3 regions of the Anaerosporomusa subterranea genome follow, and region 3 is predicted to be linked to each of the others. Evidence: riboswitches for the same ligand, from Rfam matches in the RefSeq annotation. Region 3 holds a riboswitch; each other region holds the start of a gene.
What was found. Region 3 has a riboswitch for cyclic di-GMP ahead of AXX12_RS12230 (HD-GYP domain-containing protein). Riboswitches for the same ligand answer to the same signal wherever they lie in the genome.

Region 1: linked by a shared signal. The riboswitch ahead of AXX12_RS00070 (methyl-accepting chemotaxis protein) and the one ahead of AXX12_RS12230 (HD-GYP domain-containing protein) in region 3 are both predicted to bind cyclic di-GMP.
Region 2: linked by a shared signal. The riboswitch ahead of AXX12_RS00270 (methyl-accepting chemotaxis protein) and the one ahead of AXX12_RS12230 (HD-GYP domain-containing protein) in region 3 are both predicted to bind cyclic di-GMP.

Annotation. Positions count from the first base shown of each region.
Region 1 covers NZ_LSGP01000001.1:14,856-22,990, forward strand. The annotation lists gene AXX12_RS00050 (ATP-binding protein) at 1-669, opposite strand, end outside; gene AXX12_RS00055 (LytS/YhcK type 5TM receptor domain-containing protein) at 1,033-2,793, shown strand; gene AXX12_RS00060 (LytR/AlgR family response regulator transcription factor) at 2,794-3,552, shown strand; gene AXX12_RS00065 (CaiB/BaiF CoA transferase family protein) at 3,715-4,893, shown strand; cyclic di-GMP riboswitch class I at 4,934-5,018, shown strand; partial or broken gene AXX12_RS00070 (methyl-accepting chemotaxis protein) at 5,170-5,424, shown strand; gene AXX12_RS00075 (CsgG/HfaB family protein) at 5,703-6,581, shown strand; gene AXX12_RS00080 (RNB domain-containing ribonuclease) at 6,819-8,135, shown strand, end outside.
Region 2 covers NZ_LSGP01000001.1:63,622-71,756, reverse strand. The annotation lists gene AXX12_RS19545 (sensor domain-containing diguanylate cyclase) at 1-783, opposite strand, end outside; gene AXX12_RS00280 (EAL domain-containing protein) at 819-3,680, opposite strand; gene AXX12_RS00275 (chemotaxis protein CheW) at 3,795-4,244, opposite strand; gene AXX12_RS00270 (methyl-accepting chemotaxis protein) at 4,294-5,964, opposite strand; cyclic di-GMP riboswitch class I at 6,136-6,223, opposite strand; gene AXX12_RS20075 (helix-turn-helix domain-containing protein) at 6,291-6,509, shown strand; gene AXX12_RS00260 (sigma-54-dependent transcriptional regulator) at 6,852-8,135, opposite strand, start outside.
Region 3 covers NZ_LSGP01000017.1:1,017,145-1,025,279, forward strand. The annotation lists gene AXX12_RS12215 (NAD(P)/FAD-dependent oxidoreductase) at 1-937, shown strand, start outside; gene AXX12_RS12220 (4Fe-4S dicluster domain-containing protein) at 948-1,688, shown strand; gene AXX12_RS12225 (hypothetical protein) at 1,692-2,330, shown strand; cyclic di-GMP riboswitch class I at 2,497-2,581, shown strand; gene AXX12_RS12230 (HD-GYP domain-containing protein) at 3,036-4,088, shown strand; gene AXX12_RS12235 (methyl-accepting chemotaxis protein) at 4,132-6,165, shown strand; gene AXX12_RS12240 (TIGR03915 family putative DNA repair protein) at 6,254-7,060, opposite strand; gene AXX12_RS12245 (putative DNA modification/repair radical SAM protein) at 7,039-8,135, opposite strand, start outside.

The DNA.
Region 1 (8,135 bases), on a different contig from region 3:
GATGTCGGCGGAATTTTCTGCCAATAACCGATATTGCGCTTCTTTACTAACCAAATCTGCTCTGGTTTTTTCGAAATACACCAACAAAGTACTCATTGCGATAAGCAGCCTTAGTATGCTATCGATAAAGTAACCCCAAGGTGCAAACCATGCTACATCGATCAAAAATGGCATATCTAAAGAGTGAAGACCCCATAAGATAAATGTAGATCCAAGTATTTGTTTGCTAATTCGATTTAATTTAAGTTGACGCATGAAGGTTATGCTTAACCAGATACCGGTGATTCCAGCGAACCAGGCAGGCGGCAAAAGTTTATACGCAATGGGCAATTGTATAATTGTGAATATGAAGGTTAATAGCGAAGCGCCCAACCCACTATATATCCACCATTTCACTAGCGGCTTGTCGATAAAGAGATGAATGCTCCATATGAATACTATAAGTGCACTAAATGTTAGCATTTGATAAATAGTAAACCATGCTATGGATTGCATCCAATCTAACATCCCAGAATCAAAAAGAACAGTTCGCAAAAGCAGGAATCCCCAGCTTACTATCCAGTAACCAATATAGCGTTCACGATATAGGGCGTATAAATAGACAAAAATTAGTATCATTAAAGTGGTCACTATTATCGTACCGAATATTGACATGGTGAAAAAATTCATTCTCTCGCATCCTCTACAGATAATTCAGATATTAAACATTGTTCTTTTCCACATGCAAATGAAATATCCTCCTATTTTGTGAAATTTTGTAATGTTTTACGTCCTTTGTGTCAAATACTGCTTTGAAGTTAACGGTTAGCTAGGCGTGGGCTTCGATTTTAATAACCCTGATTTTTTCGATGTCGACAATGGCCTCAACTCTTGCGTAATGTATGGTTGCGGCTGTTTGATTTGTGGGAAGCCTTAGCTTGGCTTAAAACAACTGAAAGCACTTCCGAAACTTCCCTTTTGTATGAAGCAGGATTATCACACTATTTTCGATAAGTATATACAAAAAGAAACAGAAATTGCGGAGAGTTTACTATGTTCTTCAATGGATATGTTATGATCCAGCATTTATGGCTGGAGTTGTCGGCCCTACTCGTGTTTATTTTTATTTTGAACCGCAGCAAGGTGTTTCGCCAATCGGTAATGCATGATAACGCGTCGCTGTTTGGGAAGCTCTTAATGTCCATCGCTTTTGGTATGATCGGAGTTTTTGGCACGTATTGGGGCATACCGGTGGTCAACGGTATGCCTGATATCAATGCCTTCGGCAATACGTTTAATACGTATTTGGGGAGTACGCATATCGACGGTATTGCCAATACAAGAGCCGTCGGTGTGATCGTAGGAGGCTTAATTGGCGGACCCGTTGTAGGGACTGTTGCTGGGCTTATCGCCGGCGCTCACCGTATTCTTGCCTTGGCGACGTTTTCTTCTGTTGTAAGCGGTGGTATTACCCTTGCTCAGGGAATTGTGGCAGGGATGATCCACCAGCAGATTAAAAACAAGAAAGAGCAATGGCGGTATGGTATGGTTGTCGGGCTCGTATTGGAAGCGCTGCATATGTTGTTTCTGTATATGCTCGGAGATCCAGCCGACAGGGCGGTACGCCTGGTTTACGCTATTACTCCCGCCATGCTGATCACCAATTCAATTGGGGTTGCAGCTTTTATCGGAATTTTAGAAGCCGGTTATCGGGAAAAAGAGAGAACTGAGGCGCTGGCTGCAAAAATTGCCTTAAATATTGCCAATAAAACAATGTCCTTTCTCCGGGCCGGTCTAAACGAGCAATCAGCTCATGAAGCAGCCAACATTATTTATCAAACTGTCGATCAGCTTGGCGCCGTAGCCATTACCTCTAGGGAACGGGTGTTGGCATTTGTCGGAGCGAGCAAGATTATTAACGACAATCACGCGATTACGGAATCGATTGCTCAAGTGCTTGAAACCGGCGAGTACGGCGTTTATCAAAAAAAAGAGGACATTGGTTGCTCAGATAATGCCTGCCCTTTGGCCTCACAGGTAATTGTACCGCTGAAGGATGACGGTAAGGTTGTTGGTTCTTTAGTCCTTTATCGGCTGAGTGAAAACAGCATATCTCTGTTCGAGACAGAATTGGCCTGCGGTTTAGCGAAATTAATATCGACTCAAATCGAAATCAGCAAAGGAGAAAGGCAGGCAAAACTGCTGGCCAGTGCGGAGGTAAAAGCATTGCAGGCTCAAATCAACCCGCACTTTCTATTTAACGCGTTGAATACGATTGGCTATTACTGCCGGAAACAGCCGGAGACCGCAAAACGTTTAATCTTTCATCTTGGGAATTATTATCGCAGCAATTTGGCCGGAAATGATACATTTGTCACATTGCGCAAAGAGATTCAATGTGTAGATGACTATGTTAAAATTGAGATGGCAAGATTTGAAGGCAGGTTGACAGTAGATTATCAGATTGAACCAGAATGTGATGCTGTAGTGCCACCCTTGATTTTGCAGCCGCTGGTTGAAAACGCGATCAAGCACGGAATCAACCCCAAAGAAGATGGGGGAAATATCCGGATTATTGGAAAACACAAGGATGGGATTGTCGAATTAACGGTCGAAGATGATGGGGTTGGGATTAATCCGGACCTGATCAGCAAAGTACTGGAGTATGATCCAAGCCGAAAATCGATTGGACTTTCCAACGTCCATAGTCGATTAATTTCAATATATGGACCGGACAATGGGCTGCGCATTGAAAGCAAGGAAAATGTCGGGACAAGGATCTCGTTGATGATTCCTCAAGAAAGGAGACTATAAATGCCGTTAAAAGTTCTTATTGTCGATGACGAATATCCTGCTCGCCAGGAGTTGAGGTGCATCTTTGAAGAGATTGGCAACATCGAAGTTGTCGGTGAATGCCGAAGCGGTGAAGAAGCCTATCGAACGATGCTTGAATCTGACGTTGATGCCGTGTTTCTTGACATACAAATGCGAACGATGGATGATGGGCTGGTTGTTGCTGAAAAAATCACGAAGCTGTCTCGTAAGCCCAAGATTGTTTTCACAACTGGTTTCAGTGAGTTTGCAGTACAAGCTTTTGAACTTGAGGCGGTGGACTATGTATTAAAACCGTATTCAAGAGAACGGTTGGAATTGACGATAGAAAGGCTGACAAGAGAGGAAAAAGCGGCTGTGCCAATGAATCAGCCTTCAATCTCCGACCGAGGGCGATCGCCAGATCAAGTGAGAGTATCTGTATGGCACAATGATCGGCTGCTTGTACTTCTGCCGTCGGAAATTTTCTTTGTCAGAGCAGAGCTAAAACGAAGAACATTACTGTGCACGGAAAAGGGAGATTTTATGAGCACTATGCCCTTAAAAGCTGTGCAAGAGCGACTCGCGAACTGTGGATTCTTTAGGACTCATAAAAGCTTTTTGGTTAATATGAGTAAAGTTCGGGAAATTGTCCCTTGGTTTAATGACACCTATATTCTATCATTAGAAGGCTGCTCGGTGCAGGACATACCGGTAGCCAAGCATTTCATCCAAGAATTTAAAAGAGCAATGGGCATCTAGTTGAATAAGTGATTTTAGGGAACAAAAAACGGGCCTTTGAGGCTCGTTTTTTGTTATCTTGCAGCGATTATTAGTATTTTCCCTGCTAAATAGCTTATTATGATTATAGCGAACCGATATTGAAATATTTAGTTATTTTACAGAGAGAAGGAGTAGTTGTTTATGAAACCTTTGCAGGGAATTCGCGTATTGGATTTGAGCCGGGTGTTAGCTGGTCCGTATTGCACTATGATGTTAGCTGACTACGGTGCGGATGTTATAAAAATTGAGCCACCGAAAGTCGGTGACGATTCACGTGCCTATGGCCCGTTTATCGGCAAAGAAAGCGCTTACTTTATGAGCCTTAACCGGAATAAGCGGTCAATGGTTCTGAATTTCAAACGCCAGGAAGATTGTGATCTTTTCAAAGAAATGGTCAAGCAAGCGGATGTGGTTGTTGAAAACTATCGCCCTGGAACGATGGAGAAATTTGGACTTGGCTATGAAGAATTGCAGAAAATCAAACCAAACCTGATTTATGCTGCTTGCTCAGGCTTTGGCCAGACTGGCCCATATGTGCATAAACCTGCCTATGATATCATTGTACAAGCAATGGGCGGTATCATGAGCGTCACTGGTCCGGAAGGCGGCGAACCGACACGGGTCGGCGCATCGGTTGGCGATATTATTGCCGGACTGTTCACCGCCATTGGCGTTATGATGGCCCTTCACCATCTTGAACGTACCGGTGAAGGCCAGAAAGTTGATGTCGGTATGCTCGACTGCCAGGTAGCAGTGCTCGAAAACGCAATTTCCCGTTATTTGGTTAGCGGCGAAGTACCTCAGCCGATTGGCAACCGCCATCCGTCCATCACCCCGTTTGCAGCCTATACGGCAAAAGACGGTCATATCATTGTCGGCGCTGGCAATGATCGTTTGTGGGAAAAGCTCTGCAATCTTCTCGAACGTACTGATCTGATGGCAGATGAACGTTTTAACACCAACTTAAAGCGGACTCAGCATGTAAACGAACTTAAAGTTATTCTCGATGCTGTTTTCAAGGTTAAGACGATTGATCAATGGATGGAAGCATTGGAAACAGCAGGAGTTCCATGCGCGCCAATCAACACTGTTGACAAAGTCATTAATGATCCGCAGATCAAAGCCCGTGAAATGATCGTAGAACTTGAACATCCGATTGCTGGTCATATGAAAGTTCCTGGAGTGCCGATCAAGTTCTCGGCAACACCTGGTTCGGTTGACACCCCGGCACCGCTCTTGGGTCAGCATACAGAGGAAATCCTAAAAGAGATGCTAGGATGGGATGAATCAAAGACCAGAGAATTCTTTAGCGCTAAGTAGAAATAGTGATAATGCTAAAATAATATAAACACCAAAATATGAAGATGTTTGGCAAACTTATCGAAAGATAAGGACGCAAAGCCGTGGGTCTAAGGGAGTTTTCCTATGATTGCCAGGTTGCCATTGCATAAAATAAGACCAGGCATTGGCCTGGTCTTATTTTATGCTGAGATTGAAATTTTTGAGGTGGTGCAACGCAGACAATCCCTGAATGCTTAGAACTGCTGTTACCGTTTGGAGTTTATAGCAATGAATAATAAAAGCGTTCAAACTCCATTAGTAACCCAAGTATCTGACCAGATAAAGGAAATCTCTACTGCTATTGAACAGATGGCTATCGGCAGCCAACAAATTGTCACAGCAGTGAATCAGATTGATAACTTGAGTAAAAAGGCATCTGGAGAAGCCGAGACAGTATCGGCAGCCACCGAGGAGCAGTCGGCATCAATGGAAGAAATCGCCTCCTCCAGCCAGAGCCTTGCCCGCTTGGCGATGGACCTCCGGGAAGCTGTTAGTAAATTTCGGGTTTAATTTTGATCGGAGAAATCAAGTAATAAATAAAACAAATCAAGCGCCACGAGGTAACTCGTGGCGCTTGATTTTTAAGGAAAACAATGGTTATCTGGGAACTGGCAGTTAAGTTGAGACATTGGTAGTGAAAAGGAACGTGATAAAAGGGCATTGATATCTATTGCTGATAATATATATAGGTTGCAGGCACCGTGCTAGTTTGACGATTGCTTTTGCAAAAAAAGGGATTTATAAAATTGTATGGAATTATTTGGAATATAATATTTGGAGGGATGCAAGTGAAACATTATATCAAGTCTAAGTTATTGCTTTTGATGGGTGTTTTCATTATATTTATTGGTTGTAGTCTTCCACAACCAGTCGCGGCAGCAGATAATGGTTTGAAGTACACGATTGTTGTATCGAAATTTGAAAATCGATCTAACTGGTCAGGTCAATTCAGTCTAGGCGATGCATGGGGTGCTGTTTTGACAGATATTCTTAATCAGTCTGGAAGGTTTATCGTACTTGCTGAGAATGATATGCGTCAGGAAGCGATGAGTGAACGCAACTCTAATCCTCATGCAATTCCGGCGCAGCTCTTAGTAAAAGGAGTTATAACCCATGTACAAAATACGGGAGGCCAAGCCGGTGGCATTGGTATCCATGGTCTTTATCTTGGTGGTACTAACTCGAAGTCTGAGATCAACATAACTATGTATGTTGTTGAGGCCGGTACCGGGCAAGTGTTAGCCTCTAAGAGTGTTGTCGGCAAAGCAGTAAAAGGCGGTATGGTTGTTGGCGGTCGTGGCGCTGTCTTTGGCAATTATGGTGCGGAAAATCTGGGGAAGGCTGTTGAAAATGCCGCTACCCAAGGCGTGGATTGGATGATAACACAATTACCCAAGATTAGATGGACTGGTACTGTGGTTATGAATAATAATGGCAACATTTATATTAATCGAGGCAATCGTGAAGGTATTATTAACGGTCAAGAATTTATAGTCGGTTCCTTTGAAGTATTGAGAGATCCAACTACCGGTGAAGTACTTGATGAAATGGTAACAGAAACGGCGCGGATTCGCGTAGTATCTGTTAAGGAGAAGATTTCTATCTGTGAAGTAATTTCCGGTAGCGCTGATAGTATCCAGCAAGGCATGAGAGTAACTTTGCCCTAAAAGAACGGACGTAGCCTACCTTTTTTGTGGCACCTTAGAGTGGAGTCCCATTTTACATTGACTTATGAAGGCGGCAATCCCGTGACCTAAAGTAGGTCGCGGGATTTTCTTAATATCTTGGATTATTCCGAACGGCCTCCCTGTTTGAATCAGGTCGAGAATTCACGAGAACTCTTGAAGGAGTTTATTGCTTGGTGAGGAAGGTAGAATATAGTACAGTACGGGAAGGTGAATTTTATGAGTGCTACAAACAATAAAAGCCATCGGTCTAGCTTGCAGCAAATTGCACGCCAGGCGATGCTGGAACGAGGGCTTCTTCCCGATTTCTCTTCTGAGGCTATTGCCGAGCTTAAGGGAATCCGAGAAACTGTCCCCAGTGTGGATGAATCGATGCGAGATCTCAAACAGCTTTTATGGTGTTCCATCGATAACGATGATTCAACCGATTTGGATCAACTTACCGTTGCTATTGAGATGCCTGAAGGCGCCACAAAGATTCTTATTGCCATCGCCGATGTTGATGCATTTGTTAAGCAGTCGTCAGCAATTGATAATCATGCCAGTCATAACACCACATCAGTTTATACCGTGGCGGTGATATTTCCGATGTTGCCAGAGCAGCTCTCAACTGATATTACTTCCTTGAATTTTGGCGAAGATCGTCTGGCCATCATCGTGGAACTCGTAGTCGCCGACGATGGCTCGCTACAAAGCTCAGATATTTATCAAGCGATAGTTTGTAATCATGCAAAGCTTGCTTACAACAGTGTTGCCGATTGGCTGGAGGGCAATGGACCAATGCCAGAGGCGGTCAGTGCAGTTGCCGGGCTTGCTGAAAACCTTATGTTGCAAAATCGTGTGGCTCAAAGATTGAAATTGCTTCGGCACATGCACGGTGCACTGGACTTTGAAACGATAGAAGCCAAGCCGATATTTGTTAATGATGAGATAAAGGACTTAGCAGAAGAAAAGAGGAATAGCGCTAAAGATATTATTGAGGACCTAATGATCGCAGCTAACGGTGTAACCGCACGTTATCTTGCCGCTAAGAGATTTCCGTCAATACGGCGTGTTGTTCGCACCCCTAAACGCTGGGATCGAATCGTCGAGCTTGCTCGTGAGCGGGGCTTTATACTGCCCAGGGACCCTGATTCTAAGGCGTTAAATGACTTCTTAGCGCTAGCAAAGGCCGTTGATCCGAGTCGCTTCCCCGATCTTTCCCTTAGTGTGATCAAGCTATTAGGCTTTGGAGAATACGTTGTCGAGCTTCCTGGTGACAGCTCTGCCGGGCACTTTGGTCTTGCAGTCAAAGATTATGCTCATTCTACAGCCCCCAATCGTCGGTATCCTGATTTGATCACGCAACGGCTGTTGAAAGCAGCAATTTCGGGCGGCCCCATTCCCTATGACACTGATGAACTGGTAGCGCTCGCCAAGCACTGCACAGAAGCAGAGAATGCCGCAAAAAAAGTTGAACGGCAGATAGAAAAATCCGCTGCCGCCCTGCTTCTGGAATCTAGGATTGGAGAAACATTTGATGCGATCGTTACCGGC
Region 2 (8,135 bases), on a different contig from region 3:
TTCTTCATCCGTAATTTGACAGACTCCAATGCTGGCTGTTACTGTGAAGCTCCCATGACTGTGTTTTATTCTTAACGAATGTACCGCCTGACGAATTCTCTCCGCTATGTTTGAGGCTTCCCTTGAATCCGTATCAGGAAGGCCAACAATAAATTTCTCACCATCATAGCGACCGCATATATCTGACTGCCTAACGTTATCTTGTATGGCACGAGAGACTTTGCGCAATACTGCATGACTAACGTTCTGACCATACCTATCATTAACGCGTTTAAAATTATCAATATTGATAATAGTCAGTGATATATTGCCCTCATTCTTCGTCCGCTCAAGTTTCTGGCGAATTAGCTTTTCTGCATACTGGCGACTGTTGATTTGGCACAAATCATCTATTTGAGCGAGTTCTTTAAGAATTTGGCCCTCAATTTTTTCTGTTATATCAATACAGCTGCCTATGAATCCTAAAAACTTTGCATCATTGTCGTAGAAGGGCACTCCCCTATCATTTATCCATCGGTATTCTCCGTCAAAACACTTGAGTCGATATTCCATCTCGAAAGGCTTTTGCGCAGAAAAATTATCAAGGTAAATCTTGAGGCAGCGTTCAAGGTCGTCTTTATGGACTCCTTGCGTCCAGCCATTGCCCATTTCTTCCTCTAGTTGTCTGCCAGTAAAGTTTAGCCAGGTTTTATTAAAGTAGTTGCATTTAGCATCAAGACCAGACCGCCAAATCATATTCGGTGCTGCCTCGACGATTTGTTGATACTCGTCTAAACCCAACATACCTTCCCCCCCTAAAAGCTTCACATTTGACAGGCTTATGATCTCGGCCAGTTGGCACCGCCTCTAGTACCTTCTGCTATTAATCGGTCTAAATATAGGATCGCTTCTTTCTCTGGAAGCGGATGGCTAAAAAGGTACCCTTGAATAAAGTCACACTGACATTTCACAAGTTTTTCTAATTGTTCTTTGGTTTCTACACCCTCGGCGACCACGGCCAACCGCAAAACGTGTGCCATATCTACGATAGAAGAGATGAACTGAAGTTGTGCTTCGTCAGACACAATCAGGTCGATAAACGACTTGTCAATTTTAAGGGTCTCAACCGGTAAACTTCTCAGATAGGTAAGCGAGCTATAACCGGTGCCGAAGTCATCGAGCGAAAGGCCCACTCCGATGGCTCGCAATTCTCTGAATTTATCGTTGCTGTCCTCCAGCGAATCAATAAGGGCATTCTCTGTAATTTCAATTTCCAGTTGATTCGGCTTGATTCCCGCTCTGTCTATCGCCTTGCAGACGATAGCAACAAAGTCACCAGCCACTAGTTGCCGTGGCGATACGTTGACCGATACCCGAATCTCGCCCTTTCCCATTGCTGATAGCTTACGGGCGAACCGGCAAGCCTCCTCGATCACCCATTTGCCGATTTTCCGAATCGTATCGCTCTCTTCCGCCAAGGGGATGAAACGACTCGGTGGCACCGAGCCATGCTCTGAACTCGTCCATCGCAGAAGTGCCTCAAAACTGACAACGCAGCCGCTTTGGGCGTCAACTAACGGTTGATACTGTAAAGATAGTTCCCCGCGCTCGATAGCCTCACGCAGGTCACGCTTGAGCATCATATTTTCATAGGCAGTTACCTGCAAACTAGCTTCGTGAAAACGCCAGGTATTTTTCCCACTTCCTTTGGCTGCATACATAGCTAAATCTGCATTCTTAAAGATATCTTCCACTGTGCCCCCGTCGGATGGATAGAGGGCAATACCGATACTGGCCGACATATGGATTCTGGAGTCGCCAATTTCATAGTCCCGACTAAGCAACTTGACCATATTATCGGCGAGACATCCAGCCTTCGTCTGGTCACTTTCGTTAGGAAGCAGCACGATGAACTCATCGCCGCCAATTCTTGCTACCACCGAGTGCTCTCCAGCCGCGGCAAGAATACAAGCCCCGGCTTTTACGATAACGCTATCGCCGCAGGAATGACCTAAGGTATCGTTGATCATCTTCAAATCGTCCAAGTCAATAAACAAGACGGTGCCGGTCGCCTCTCCTCGGCTTGCCTTCTCTAGCTCTCGGGCAAGACGTTCCTGTAAATATGCGCGATTTGGCAGACCAGTTAAAGAGTCATAGTAGGCCATCCGCCACATTGTTTTAACAATAATGGCATTGTCTAAAGCAATTGATGCAAGTTCAGCTAGTCGGCTTAAAATCTCTAGTTCATTGCTGCCAAAGGCTTTCTGTTCCTCACAATAGGCCAAGCCGATAATGCCAACGACCTCTCCTTCGGACTTTAGCGGTATCTGCAATACCGAACACAATTCTTCAAACTGAGCTGACACCGAATAGCGGTTTCGCCATTCGCTAAAATCGTTTGCAATCATGGGTTTACCTGTGCGGTAGACAGTGCCTGCGATACCCTGGTCGATTGGCATGTCGCGCCTAACATTCCCTTTAAAGGTACCCAAACCATGACTTTGGTAAAAGACGCCCTTTTCCTTGTCCAAGCGATAGATAAATCCATGCGGCGTACCCACCAGTTCTGTGGCACCGACGACAATCTGCTTTAGCAAATCCTCAGAGTCACGCCTGTGCATGAGCCCCAGTGCCGTATCATGGAGTGATTTTAATATAACAGTTTGCCTACGTATCGCTTCTTCCTTAATAAGCAATTCGTCAAACTGCTGCTTTAGCTCTTCGTCCGAAGCCAGCAGTTCTTCATACAGCGCCGTAATATCTTCATTATTTTTTTTCAGTTTTTTTTCTGACTCGATAAGTGAATTATGTAAGCGAGCGTTGACCAAGGCTATAGAGGCAATTTCGGCGAACTGCACTAATAGGGAAATCTCCTGATCGCTAAATCTGCGGGTAGGTTCAAGAAAAGATAAGCCGAAAACGCCAATTACTTTACTTTCTTTCTTTAGCGGCACCCAAGCAACTTGATATATTCGGTCAAAAAACGGGCCGTTCAAGCGATGTCGCGATGTACTGTAATCATCGACAACTATTATTTCCCCGGTTTTATATACTTGTCCCGAAAAGCCCTCTGTAAGTCTAATCTTCCTGCCAACATCTTGCACATAATGTCCCAAGCCGATTTTTCGTTCAAAAACTCCTTGTTCTTCATCTAAGATACTGATAAACCCATGCGAGGTACCGACCAAGTTGGCTGCACGAGAAACAATCGCCGTAAGCACATCATTCATATCTAGACTTTGCATAAGCCCCATCGCCGTTTCGTGGAGCGCCGTCAGAACCATATTCCGTTGTAGGCTTTCTGTTTCACTAGCAACCGCTTCTGTGATATCCCGGACAATGCTAACAACCGCCTCGCCCGTCAGAAGTTGAATCCGCCGCGAACTCACTTCCACTGGAAAGTGGTCACCGTTTCTGCGCATATGAATAGTGCGAAACAATATTCCTTCTTGCTGCGCTTTTTTTATTTGGGCGTCAACGGCAATACGAGTCTCGGGAGAGCGCAAATCATAAACACAAATGCTCCTGAGTTCGTCGAGGGAATAACCATACGCAGTTGATGCTGACTGATTTGCATCTATGATTTTACCGTCTGGAGCGACGACTAGAATAATATCTCTTGCTTGCTCCATTATCGTTCTATAAAATTCGTTAGTAATGTCACCCGCCGTTTTACTATGAGTATTGTTCTTTTCAGCCATCCCTTTATTCCTCCAAACACATCGCTTCGACGAAACGATTGTTCATTCCGCGCGTCGAGTATGAGTTGGGTCTAGTAACTTAAGGTAAGAGGGAAGCTTCCCTCTTACCTTAAGTTACGCAATATGACTTGATTGAATCTCTTCCAACTCGTCTTTTCTAAACAATTTAGCCAAATCAAGTATTATCAGCAGCCTGTCCTTATCTTTCCCTATGCCGCGAACATAGTCATTGCTCGCCGACATAGTCGGTACGGGTTCAATGGCGGCCTCCTGCAGCCTGATTACTTCTGTAACCTCGTCTACAACAATCCCAACCTCTTGTCCCGCCGTTTCCACAATCACTACCCGCCGGTCGACTGCACAGCCTGCCCCTACTCCAAATCGCATGGCCAATTCGATAACAGGAATCACCTTGCCGCGAAGATTAATGATACCCTTCATGTAAGCAGGCGTATTTGGCATCTTGGTCGTGCCTTTAAAGTGAATGATCTCTTTGACTTGCGTAATCGAAACAGCGTATTCCTCTTTCCCTAAGCGAAACACAACCAATTGTTCTTCCGCCATTCTTTTTGTTCCTCCTTGCTAACATCGCAGCTGAGTCTTATGATGCCTTCTACACCGTAAACTTCCTAACCGCAACTTGGAGGTCTTCCGCCATCTTAGCCAAGGCCTGGCTGGAGGCTGCTATCTCTTCCATTGATGCCGATTGTTCCTCTGTCGCCGCGGAAACGCTCTGCGTTTGGCCTGCGGTGTCCTGACTGATTCGGTCAATATCACGTACAGATGCCACGATCTGCTGGCTGCCAGACGCCATTTGCTGAATGGCAGCCGATATTTCCTTGATTTGACCTGACTCCTCATTCACCAGCAATACGATTTCTTTAAACGCCTGACCCGCAGAATTCACGACGTCGGCCCCTACCTTGACCTCGCGAGTACCGTCGTTCATCGCACCAACCGCTTTATCAGTTTCCGATTGAATCTCCGAAATCAAAATGGCAATTTGCTTGGCCGCCTCCTGAGACTGTTCAGCCAGTTTGCGCACTTCCTCGGCAACTACGGCAAAGCCTCTGCCCTGTTCGCCCGCACGCGCCGCTTCAATAGCTGCATTCAAGGCCAGCAAGTTAGTTTGTCCGGCAATCCCGGAGATGGTGTCAACAATCTGTCCGATTTCTTTCGAGCGTTCGCCAAGCTTTGTTACTACTTGCGCAGAAGTGGACACCGTCTTCTCGATACTCCCCATCTGGCTCACGGCAGCCTCTACCGCTTTGTCGCCTTGCTGGGCTGCTGCGGCAGTCTTGTCCGCCATACCTGTCACCACATTGGCACTAGCAGCGACTTGCTGGATACCTGCCGACATTTGCTCCACAACGGCAACGGCTGTATCGACCGCCTGTACCTGTTTCTCAGCGCCTTGGGCTACATCAGTAATCGTAGTTGCAACCTGATTTGCTGCCTGAGCTGATTGTTCAGCACTGGCAGTCAGTTCTTCCGAGGATGCTGCTACTAATTCTGCTGAATTGGATACCTGTTTAATTAACGAACGCAAGTTGTCAGAAGCATTGCTGAGACTCTGCAGCAAGAGTCCCATTTCATCTTTTGACTTGATTTCATGATGTTGGTTAAAAATTCCTTGAGCCATTGCTTCTGCATATGACACACCTTGCCTGATCGAAGCCAGGATCGGGCGGGTGATGAATACAGCGCTTACGCCGCCAATTAAAAGGCCGATGCTCAAAATGACAACTAAGGTTACGGTCATCTTGCTCTCCTGCTCGTTAATACCTTTAATCTCTTTTTCTATGTACTCGTTCTGCTCTTGCACGTATTTGTGTATTTCCGCAAGTAAAGTATCATTGTCTTGCGCAACAGCGGACAGATATGCCCCCGCTGCAGTTTGCCCTTGCGTATCATATATTTGAACTACCTTTATTAAGTGAGGCACAAATTTGTTTCTAGCATCGGCAACAGGTTTTAGTGCTTCTTTAACTCGCGCATTTTTATTAAGGTAGTTGAGAGCAGCGTCGGCCGCTTTCGTCGCCTCACCTAAATCCTGTTTAAACCGGGGGTTGCCGGTGGCCAAATAGCCCCGAACTGCAGCCGCTTCACGAGCTGTCTCCAGAGCAAGCAATTTAGTATTATCCCCTAGCGGCATACGATAATTAGTTAGAGTATTCGTTGCCTTTTCGATAGCTTGATATTGAAAATAGAATGCCCCCACAATCACCAGCATGATTGCCAGCATAATGCCAAAGCCACCATAGATCTTTGTACTAATCTTCATTGCGGTGTTCCCCCTCAAACTTTCATTGCATGTTCGCTGTTTCCTATACGTGTTACACAACCTAATCCGACACTTGCCTCTTCACTCCTTTTTCGGTCGCCTATTGGATACCATATTTGATAAAAAAATAAGACGGCAATAGCCAGTCTCATAAACAGTTAGCTAATGCTAATTGGCGGCTTGGCATCATAGACGTTAATTCGTCCTTAGACCCATTGCTTTGCGTCCTTATCTTTCAACAAGTTTGCCATATGAAAATGCATCTATTTTCTTCTGAATACTATAGTCTGTATAACAATAGTGTTACCTGGCATATAATTGGATATATGATAGACAAAAAATTCGGTCTGATACTAAAAAAATTAAGAACGGCCAAAGGCATCAGCCAAGAAAACTTTGCTCTCAATACTGGACTTCACCGCACTTACATCAGCCAATTGGAAAGGGGCCTAAAAAGTCCGTCTTTACGGACAATCGGCAAAATCTGCGGAGAGCTTGGCATCTCCCTCGTGCGGCTAATGGAGTATCTAGAGCAAGAACGCTAGCCTTTTCTTATGTAAATGCCTATTATGAGGAACTTTGTCGGTTTAACGAATACTATAGTATTCGTTAAACCGACAAATAACTCCTTCGTGCTTTTGCTTGATTTTATTAGCACAACATATTCGATGATAACCTAGGAAACCAGTAGACCCTTCCTCACCATTCAGGATGACCCCACTTCTCTATATACTTGCAAAAGGCGTGCCAACTGAGGCACTCCTTTTAGAATTTACTATACACCAATAAATAGTTGATCTATTTTAGACATTTCGACATTTCTGCCGCACACATCAATGTCGTTTTTTGACACATTGTGTCAAGATGATGCGTTCAAGTGAAACACCTTACTCTTTGGCCGCTCGTTCCAATATCCTATATAACGAACTGCGCGATATTCCGAGGTATCGCGCCGCTGCCGCTTTGTTGCCATCGTTGATATGCAGCGCATGCTGAACTAATTGTTCAATGTGGTCATCTAAGACAGACCCCGCATCAGTGGTCTGGATAAGATTAGCCTTAGCCGGAATCTTCTCCGGTCTCTGCGTCAAGCGGGTTAGGTGGCTCGGTTTGAGTTCTTCATCATCAAACATAAAGACGACCCATTCGATGATATTTTTTAGTTCTCGAACATTCCCCCGCCACTCATAGGTGCTTAGGATTTTAGCCGCATCTTCGTCTATGCGTTTGAAGCATTTTCCTCTCATCTTGGCAGACTCTTGCAGAAACGTCAGCGCTAACGGTACGATCGCGTTAGGCCGCTTGCGAAGCGGCGGAAGAACAATGTGACCGACTCTCAGCCGGTAGAATAAGTCCTGCCGAAAGTTCCCCTTGTGAATGGCATCTTCTAAATCCATATTTGTCGCACAGATTATTCGCACATTCGTGCGAATCTTTCTTACACCACCGACTCGGTAGAATGTTTTCTGTTCAAGCACTCGCAGCAGCTTGCCCTGCAGTTCAATCGGTATCTCAGCCACTTCATCTAAAAACAGCGTTCCTCCCTCAGCCAGATCAAACTTGCCTTTATGCCCTGCAGCCGATCCGCCGGTGAACGATCCGCTTTCATAGCCAAAAATCTCACTTTCAAACAAACTAGGCGTAATTGCCGCACAATTGATGTCAATAAAGGGCTGCGTTCCCTCATCGCCGCCGGAATGAATGATGCGGGCAACGATCTCCTTGCCGGTACCGGTTTCCCCTTGGATTAAGACCGGGATCGAACGATCGAGATGATAAAGCTTTGCTTGCTCTAAAACAGCCTTCATCTCTTGCGAGAAAACTCCCAGCTTCATGGTCTGACCATCATAGTGTACGGTATCAGGCAAATTCTTGCTAACGTCGGTTCCGTCCTTCGCATTTATCGTGCCATGCCACTTTCGCTTATCTTCCACCTGTTTTAGGATGCGCACCAAATCCTTCGCGTCAACCGGCTTTAACAGATAGTCCATAGCGCCCGCACGAATGGCCTCAATCGCTGACTCCAGCGTACCATGCCCGGTAACAAGCACCACATCAAGCTGACCGCAGCCTGGAAGCGCAGCGATGGTCTGCATAAGGTCAATACCAGATAATCGGGGCATTCTTATATCTGAGACCACCAAATCGAAGGTCTTCTCCGCAATCTCCCT
Region 3 (8,135 bases):
ACAGCGGCTGGGCTACCGCAAACTGTTGCTGGCGACAGGGGCGCGCCCTGTTGCCCCAAAGCTGGAGGGAATTACTGCCCGAGGTGTGTATAGCTTATGGACCATGGCTCAGGCTGCCGGGATAATAGCTGCGGCGGCTGTTGCGAAATCAGCCGTTGTCATTGGAGCAGGCTTGATTGGTTTAAAAACAGCGCTGGCGTTAACAAAGCGCGGTTTGCGAGTTACTGTGATTGAAAGAATGGATAGAGTGCTGCCGCAACAACTTGATGAAGCCGGGGCAGCTATCGTTGAGACCGGCCTAGGCGCGGCAGGGGTGGATTTGCTTACCGGTGTTCAGGTAGATGCTGTGGAGACACGTAACGGCAGCGTAATTGGCGTGAGGATGGGTGGGAAGATACTGGCGTGCGATATGGTGATTGTTGCCGCTGGTACCAGACCTAATACCGATTTGGCACAGGCATCTGGCATCAAAATAGCTGCTGGTATTATCACGGACGAATATCTACAAACTTCAGAAAGAGATATATATGCGGCTGGTGATGTCGCTCAAGTGACTGATCTGATCAGCAAACAGTCGATTGTATCAGCTACCTGGCCAGCGGCTGTCGAGCAAGGGGAGGTTGCCGCCCGTAATATGGCAGGTGATACAACACCGTATCACGGCTATCTGACAATGAACAGTGTAGAAATAGCAGGTATCCCATTGGTTTCAGCCGGCGATGTCACCGGCAGTGACGGAGATGAGATTGTGGCTGTGCGCAACGAGAACCTTTATAAACGGCTTGTACTTAGGGACAATGTGCTGAAAGGCGTTTTATTGATCGGAGATATCAGGCAGGCAGGAGTATTGGCCGGCGCTGTCGCTTGTTCAACCAATCTGCAGAGGTACGCGCCGCTTGGAGCATCATTTAGCTTCGTTGACTTGTTAACATTATAGGAGGGACGGTATGCGGATCGATAAAGATAAGTGCGCCGGGTGCGGGCAGTGTATTGAATTCTGTACGTTGGGCAATATATCGTCCCGGCGGCGTAATCCGAAGAATTCGAAGCTGTATTATGAAATTGATGAAGACGACTGTGTTGACTGTGGGGTTTGTTTACGAGCGGCTGTTTGTTCCGCAGACGCTTTGTTTATGCCAAACTATGAGTGGCCACGCACCATCCGGTCAGCTTTTAGCGACCCAACGGTGGAACATCGCGAAACCAAAGTGGCCGGGCGGGGTACGGAAGAGATAAAGACGAATGAGATAACTGGGCGGATCAAACGCGGTTTTGTCGGCATCTCCTGCGAGATGGGGCGGCCAAGTGTCGGCGCTCGCTTTTCCGATATCGAAAAAGTAGCTACAGCGCTGGCAAGTCTGGGAGTGGAGTTTGAATCTAACAATCCGTGTACAAGGTTGATGGCTGATCCGAAGACCGGTATTTTTAAAGATGAAGTGAAGAACGAAACAGTCCTTTCTGCGATTATTGAAATGCTTGTACCGCTGGAGAAAATGGCTGAAGTACTAGAAACTATTCGCGGGATAGCCAGCCAAGTTGACTGCGTTTTCAGCGTGGACTTGATTACCGTTCTCGACGAGGATAATTCAATTCCTACGCTTCCCATTCTGCGCTCTCTGAACTGGCCAGTCCTGCCTAATGGTAAGATGAATACCGGTCTTGGCCGACCACTGGCGAAGGAGGTTTAGCTTATGTCGCATACGTTACACCGGCGGGGTACGCCGGAAAATTTGGCCAACGATTTTCCTATGCATGCCATGCCGGCCCGCGGGTTCAATCATGACGGAGCCAGACCCAAACTGCAGAAGTTTTTGCGGATAGCTCACAAACATCATCCGGTTAATCTCGGGGATGTTAAACTGGGAAACCAGTTTGTTACCGATTACGATGATCTGCATGAAAATCTTACTATCAGCAGTACCCATGTCGTTTTAGCTGATGCCAATGATCTTACCGCCCTACTGAGGGAAGTTAAAGAGGCTGAGCTGGGTATGTCTCTTACGGTATCCGGCCTTTTTGATAAATTATTCGAGTGCTGTGCACAGGCAGGGGTCAAACCCCATGCAGTCGAACATTCACTTGGTGTCCTGGGGAAAACAGAAAAAATGCCGGAAGAAGATATCTCTCAGGTGACAACCATGTGTGGCCATGGAATGGTGGCCCAGGGACTGGTCAGACGTTTGATCAGAAAAGTGAAAAAAGGGGAGTTGACACCCGAGAAAGCGGGGATAGAATTAGCTAAACCGTGCCGGTGCGGTATTTTCAACCCTGTTCGGGCAGCTGAACTGATTGACGATTATTGTGCTTTGTTTAGTGTATCGGTGAAGTAGGTAAGTGCTAATCAAACGTGCCGGTTTGAAAATAAAAGAACCATTTCGCCGCTGTATTCGGGAGAAATGGTTGTTTCTCTTAAAAAGTAACGGGAAATAATAGTGGAGTGCTTGACAATCTGAATTTTCGTGATAAAATATGAACTTGTTAAGTACCATATATTACTACATACTTGGGCAAACTTACCGAAAGGTAAGGACGCAAAGCCATGGGTCTACGGACAAGTGTCTACGACTGCCAGGTTGCTGATTAATTAGCACCAGTCTGTCGACTGGTGCTAATTTTATTACATTTTGTGCAGTGGAGGATACCCAGTCGTTTTAGCGGAAGGTAAAGGGAGAGCTCTTTATCAGAATCAGAAACAACTATGCTGTTTGTGGCCTGGAATAACCATTCTAGGTAAAAGCAAATTTGCATCTAGTTTACGGACTAGGTGCATTTTAATTTCCAGATAGCAAGCCACTCTAAGACTTTCGCTACCGTAAAGGGGAGTAAAAACTCAGGAAGAAACCAAGTAATTTCTTTCCGACAGTCAAAAGATGAATCGTCTCAATTAGAAGATCCTCGGCTTCCACCCGGAGTCCAAGCTGTAAGCTGAAGTGTGGATTAGGCAATAAGAGAATTGTGTAATTCTTAAACCAGAAGAAAAAGGTGCGAATTATTAGTTAGAATGGAAGTGAAATTAGATGGGGCGAGCTAGGAAATTGTCTATCTTTACCGCTAGGCCAGGTATGGTTCTGGCGAATGATATTGTCACAAAAGATGGACAAGTTCTCCTTACGCACGGAATTCAGCTCACTAACCAAAAAATTTATTATCTACTAAAGAGGCGGATTCCTTTTGTTGATGTCGTTTGTGACAACTGGTTGAGCACAGAGGCGGATTCCGGAGATAAAGCGCAGATCAGTAATCAAACTGATTATTACTTGTTCTACCAGGAAACTTTGCAGGCATTTAAGCATGCCTTTGAAACGGCTCGCTTTTCAAAACAGCTTCCTCTAACACTAATTACTAAATTGGTTGATTCGCACATCGGACCTTTAATTAATGCACGCTGCTCCATTGGTTACCTCCAGAGAATCCAAGTTCACTGCGATTATACGTATCGACACTCGATTAATGTCTCCATCATCTCTGGGATCTTAGGAAAATTGGTAGGTATGACTAAGGGGAATTTGAAAGATTTAGTTACGGCTGGCCTTTTACATGATATAGGCAAAGTATCAATTCCTACAGAAATTTTGAATAAGCCAGGCAGGCTTACCGACCGAGAGATGTTAACGATTAAGACCCATCCTTCTAAGGGGTATGAACTGTTATTGCAATCTGACCAAATTGCTGCCGAAATTAAAATCGGGGTTTTGCAACACCATGAACGCATTGACGGCAGCGGTTATCCATTCGGGTTAACTGAAAATCAAATAGGCTACTATGCTAAAATCATTGCGATTGCAGACATTTATGATGCGATGACTAGTGATAGAATATATCGCAAGCGGCTAAGCCCTTTTTGTGCCGCAGAAACAATCGTTCAACAGATGTATACACAACTGGATCCGTTATTGTGTTTAACTTTTTTGCGTCACATCAAAAATTACTTGTCAAGTAGTATGGTATTGTTGAGTAACGGGCAAAAGGGCGAGGTCGTGTATCTGAACGATCTTTTTACTAGTAAACCAACCATAAAATTGGTAGATGGCACTTACTTAGATCTGCGAGAAAATAAAACAGTTGAAATAATGGATATCGCAAAGTAGTCCTGGGTAGTAAAGTTTGACCAATGTAAGGAGTGTTATAAAAATGAAAATCAAAAACATACAAACCCGATTACTATTTATCTTGTTGCCCCTTATTATCGTGGTATTAGGCGTGCTGTCCGGGGTTAGCTATTATCTCTCACATCAATCATTAACAAGAAGTATTGATGCCACAGCCAAGGCGGTGGGAGCAGATTACGGTCAGCGGGTGTATAGTGATATGGAACTTCTGATATCGCAACTGGAGGATCTAGCTAATATCCAAATTATCCGTACAGGTAGTGATAAGGGCCAAATTGTTACTGTCATGGCGGAGGCTCAAAAAAGGCTTGGCACTTTTGATGTCATTATTTTCGCTTCGCCTGATGGTTCAGGCGTTGTCAACACGGGAGCGACCGCTACATACAGCGAGCGCGATTATTTTAAAAAGGTTATTGCCACAAAGAAATTAGTTGTCTCGGATCCATTAGTTTCCAAAGCAACCGGTAAACTTGCTGTTGTTTTGGCTGTGCCGGTTATGAACAATGGACAGTTGTCCGGGGTCCTGATCGGAACATTTTCTATGGAAAGACTGAGCGCTGCGATTGCGGAACTGAAGTTTTTGGATACAGGGTACGGTCAACTCGCCGATGATGGCGGCACGATTATTGCCCATCCCGACAGCTCTGAGCTTGTCGGAAAGTTAAACCTTCGCGAGAAGAAGATCAATGCTGAACTTAAGCTGCAGCAGAGCGAACTTGACGACCGTCTGATCAATCTGTTTAAGGCGGCAGCCGAATCGGGGAAACAGATGCTGGGAGAATACGCCTTTGTTGACGGCATTACGAGGATCGCGGTAGTCACGCCGGTCGACTTACCAGGCGGTCAACGCTGGGTGATGACGGTTGCAGCCCCCAAAGCAGAAGCCACCCAGGAAACTGATACTCTGGCCCGAACGATGCTGATACTTTGTATTGTAGCTTTACTTATCACCGTAGTCGCTATTGTCATCATCGCTAAACGGTTCGCTAAACCTATTACGGTGATCAGGGACGAATGTCTACTCTTAGCTCAGGGCGATTTACGGGAGCGCGTGGCAGAAGTTACTTCAGAAGATGAAATCGGCCAACTAGCGAAAGGCTTCCGGGACATGAGGACGAATTTGCGAGAGCTGGTCGCCAAGGTGAATAATCAATCCGAACAGCTTGCAGCTTCTTCAGAAGAGCTGACTGCCAGCGCCGAACAATCAGCCATGGCAGCAAATCAAGTAGCGGTATCGATCAGCGAAGTGGCAACTGGAGCTGACAAACAAGTTCATGCGATTGATGAAACGACGGCAGTAGTAGAGCAATTGTCGGCTGGCATCCAACAAGTGGCTGCCAATACTAACCTTGCGGCAGGAAAGTCGACTCAAGCTGCTGAAACGGCTAAAGCAGGCGGCAATTCTGTTGAGAAAGCTGTTAGCCAAATGACCCAAATTGAACAGACAGTCAATAATTCTGCGCAAGTAGTTGCCAAGCTCGGTGAGCGATCCAAGGAAATTGGACAGATTGTTGATACTATATCAGGAATTGCCGGACAGACAAATCTGCTAGCGCTTAACGCCGCCATTGAGGCTGCAAGAGCTGGAGAACAAGGACGAGGCTTTGCTGTAGTCGCCGAAGAAGTCCGTAAGCTTGCCGAACAATCACAAGATGCGGCGAAACAGATCGCTACGCTGATCGGCGAAATTCAAGGAGACACAGACCAAGCCGTTGTTGCTATGAGCGCCGGTACACGTGAGGTTAAAGTTGGGACAGAGGTTGTGACGACCGCTGGTCATGCCTTTAGCGAAATAGCGGTTCTGGTGACAGAAGTCTCAGGTCAAGTGAAAGAGATTTCCGCTGCCATTCAGCAGATGGCAAGTGGAAGTCAGCAAATTGTATCATCAGTGAAAGAAATCGATGAACTAAGTAAAAATGCGGCAGGGGAAGCCCAAACAGTATCAGCGGCTACAGAAGAGCAATCAGCTTCGATGGAAGAAATTGCTTCATCTAGTCAGAGTCTTGCCCATTTGGCCCAGGAACTCCAAGAAGCTGTTAGTAAGTTTCGTGTTTAGTCGATGATTTAGCAAGAAAGAATATTTGATAAAGTAAAATGCCCATGACCAACTTTGCTAACAGTAGGTCATGGGCATTTTATGTTTCTTATCGTCCTGCAAAAGAATCGCCAGAGCCTTCTAATCTTAGCAGAGACTTTGTTTGTGCAGAACCGAACTCGGTCATGTATTTCCAGTAACGCTTTGGCATATGACTCATGCGACAGGTAGGATTGTGACGTCCCTGAATCTCGATCGTATCATAGAAAAGTCGCCACAGGTCGCGAAAAGATTGTTCCTGCTCATCTGGTTCGGGCAGCTCGAGAGCATCAATGGGGATAACGGCAGACTGATAGGGTTGGTATGCTAGTGCCATGGCATGAGTTCTATCATAGATTAAAAAACGTTCTTCCGGATAGCGTTCGCAGAAATGCTGCGTGAGCAGGGGGAGTACGTAATTCTTCGGCTCCATTTCAGCCACGAGGACGTTGTTGCAGACAGAAAAACGCAGAAAGCCTTTCAGCAGGTGACTTTCATTGTGCAAGTGCTTGACAGCTTTATTGAGCGTATTGACCACATCGTCAGTCAGCATGCTCATCACCGACGGACCGCAGCGGTAGCCCATGCGCAGGAATAACAAGATGTGAAGTTCCTTTTGAGTAAGACAGGTTAAAAAGGCATGCCGTACGAAGTCTAATGCAGCAATGCCCATTTTCTTTGGAATAGAAGCAAGCACCCGGTTTGATTTTTGAAAATCAGTCGTAATCTCTTTTGCAGGGAAAAGTAGGGTCTGGGGTGTGTCTGGCAGAAGAATATCGGTTGGAATCTCTTTTTTATCATAACTTTCAAACACGCAGCACAGCAGTCCGTCAAAGCTTCCATCATAACGATACATCAGATTGGAATTGCTAAGCATTTTCGTGTGTCCTCCTGTGATGATATAGACGACTGGATCATCAATGGTTGCTCGAATAGAGAGAGCTGTTCTGACGTTGACTGTAGGGGGAAGCTTTGGTGAACCATAGCCAACGTCTTTTCAGATAGTAACGACCGCAGCACCGCATCCTGCGAGATTTTCAAGTCGGCCGCGGCTTTGCCGCCGCAGGTGATAAAATACTGCGCTCGCTTAAGGACAACCCCCAGCTTTTTCAAATCATTGAGACTGAGGGTAGCTGTGCGGCGGGCTGTAACAATTCGCATTGCGCTATTTACACCGATGCCCGGCACCCGCAGTAAGTCACCATAGGGGGCTCGATTTATGTTCACCGGAAAGAATTCCCGATGATTGAGCGCCCAGTTGCATTTAGGGTCGATATAGGGATTAAAAGTTTGGTTATTCTTGTCTAAGAGCTCGTTTGCCGCGAAGCCATAAAATCGCAGCAACCAGTCAGCCTGATAAAGCCTGTGTTCTCGCAAAAGTGGCGGTTTGGTATCTAGGGTCGGTAGCAGAGCATTTTCGGTCACAGGCATATAGGCAGAGAAAAAGACGCGCTTAAGCTTATATTTCTTATAAAGACCTTCAGTTAAATTTAAAATTTGCCAATCGGTGTCTGGCGTAGCGCCGACAATCATCTGGGTACTCTGACCGGCAGGAACAAACTTTGGCGCATGCCGATACTTGATGATATCTGTGGAACTCTCTTGTATCCGATTTTTGATATATCCCATCGGCGCCAAAATGGAATGCTTTGACTTGTCGGGTGCAAGCAGTTGCAAACTGCGTTGGGAAGGCAGCTCGATATTTACGCTCATGCGGTCTGCCAACATGCCAAGCTGGGCGATTAGCGCGCTGTCTGTCCCGGGAATGGCTTTTGCGTGGATGTATCCGGAAAACCGGTATTCCTGCCGCAGGATGCGCAGCGCCTCAATCATTTGCTCTGAGGTATAGTCAGGATTTTTCAGTACACCAGAGCTCAAGAAAAGTCCCTCTATGTAATTGCGCCGATAAAAATTGATGGTCAGCTCTGCCAATTCGCGTGGCGTGAAGGAAG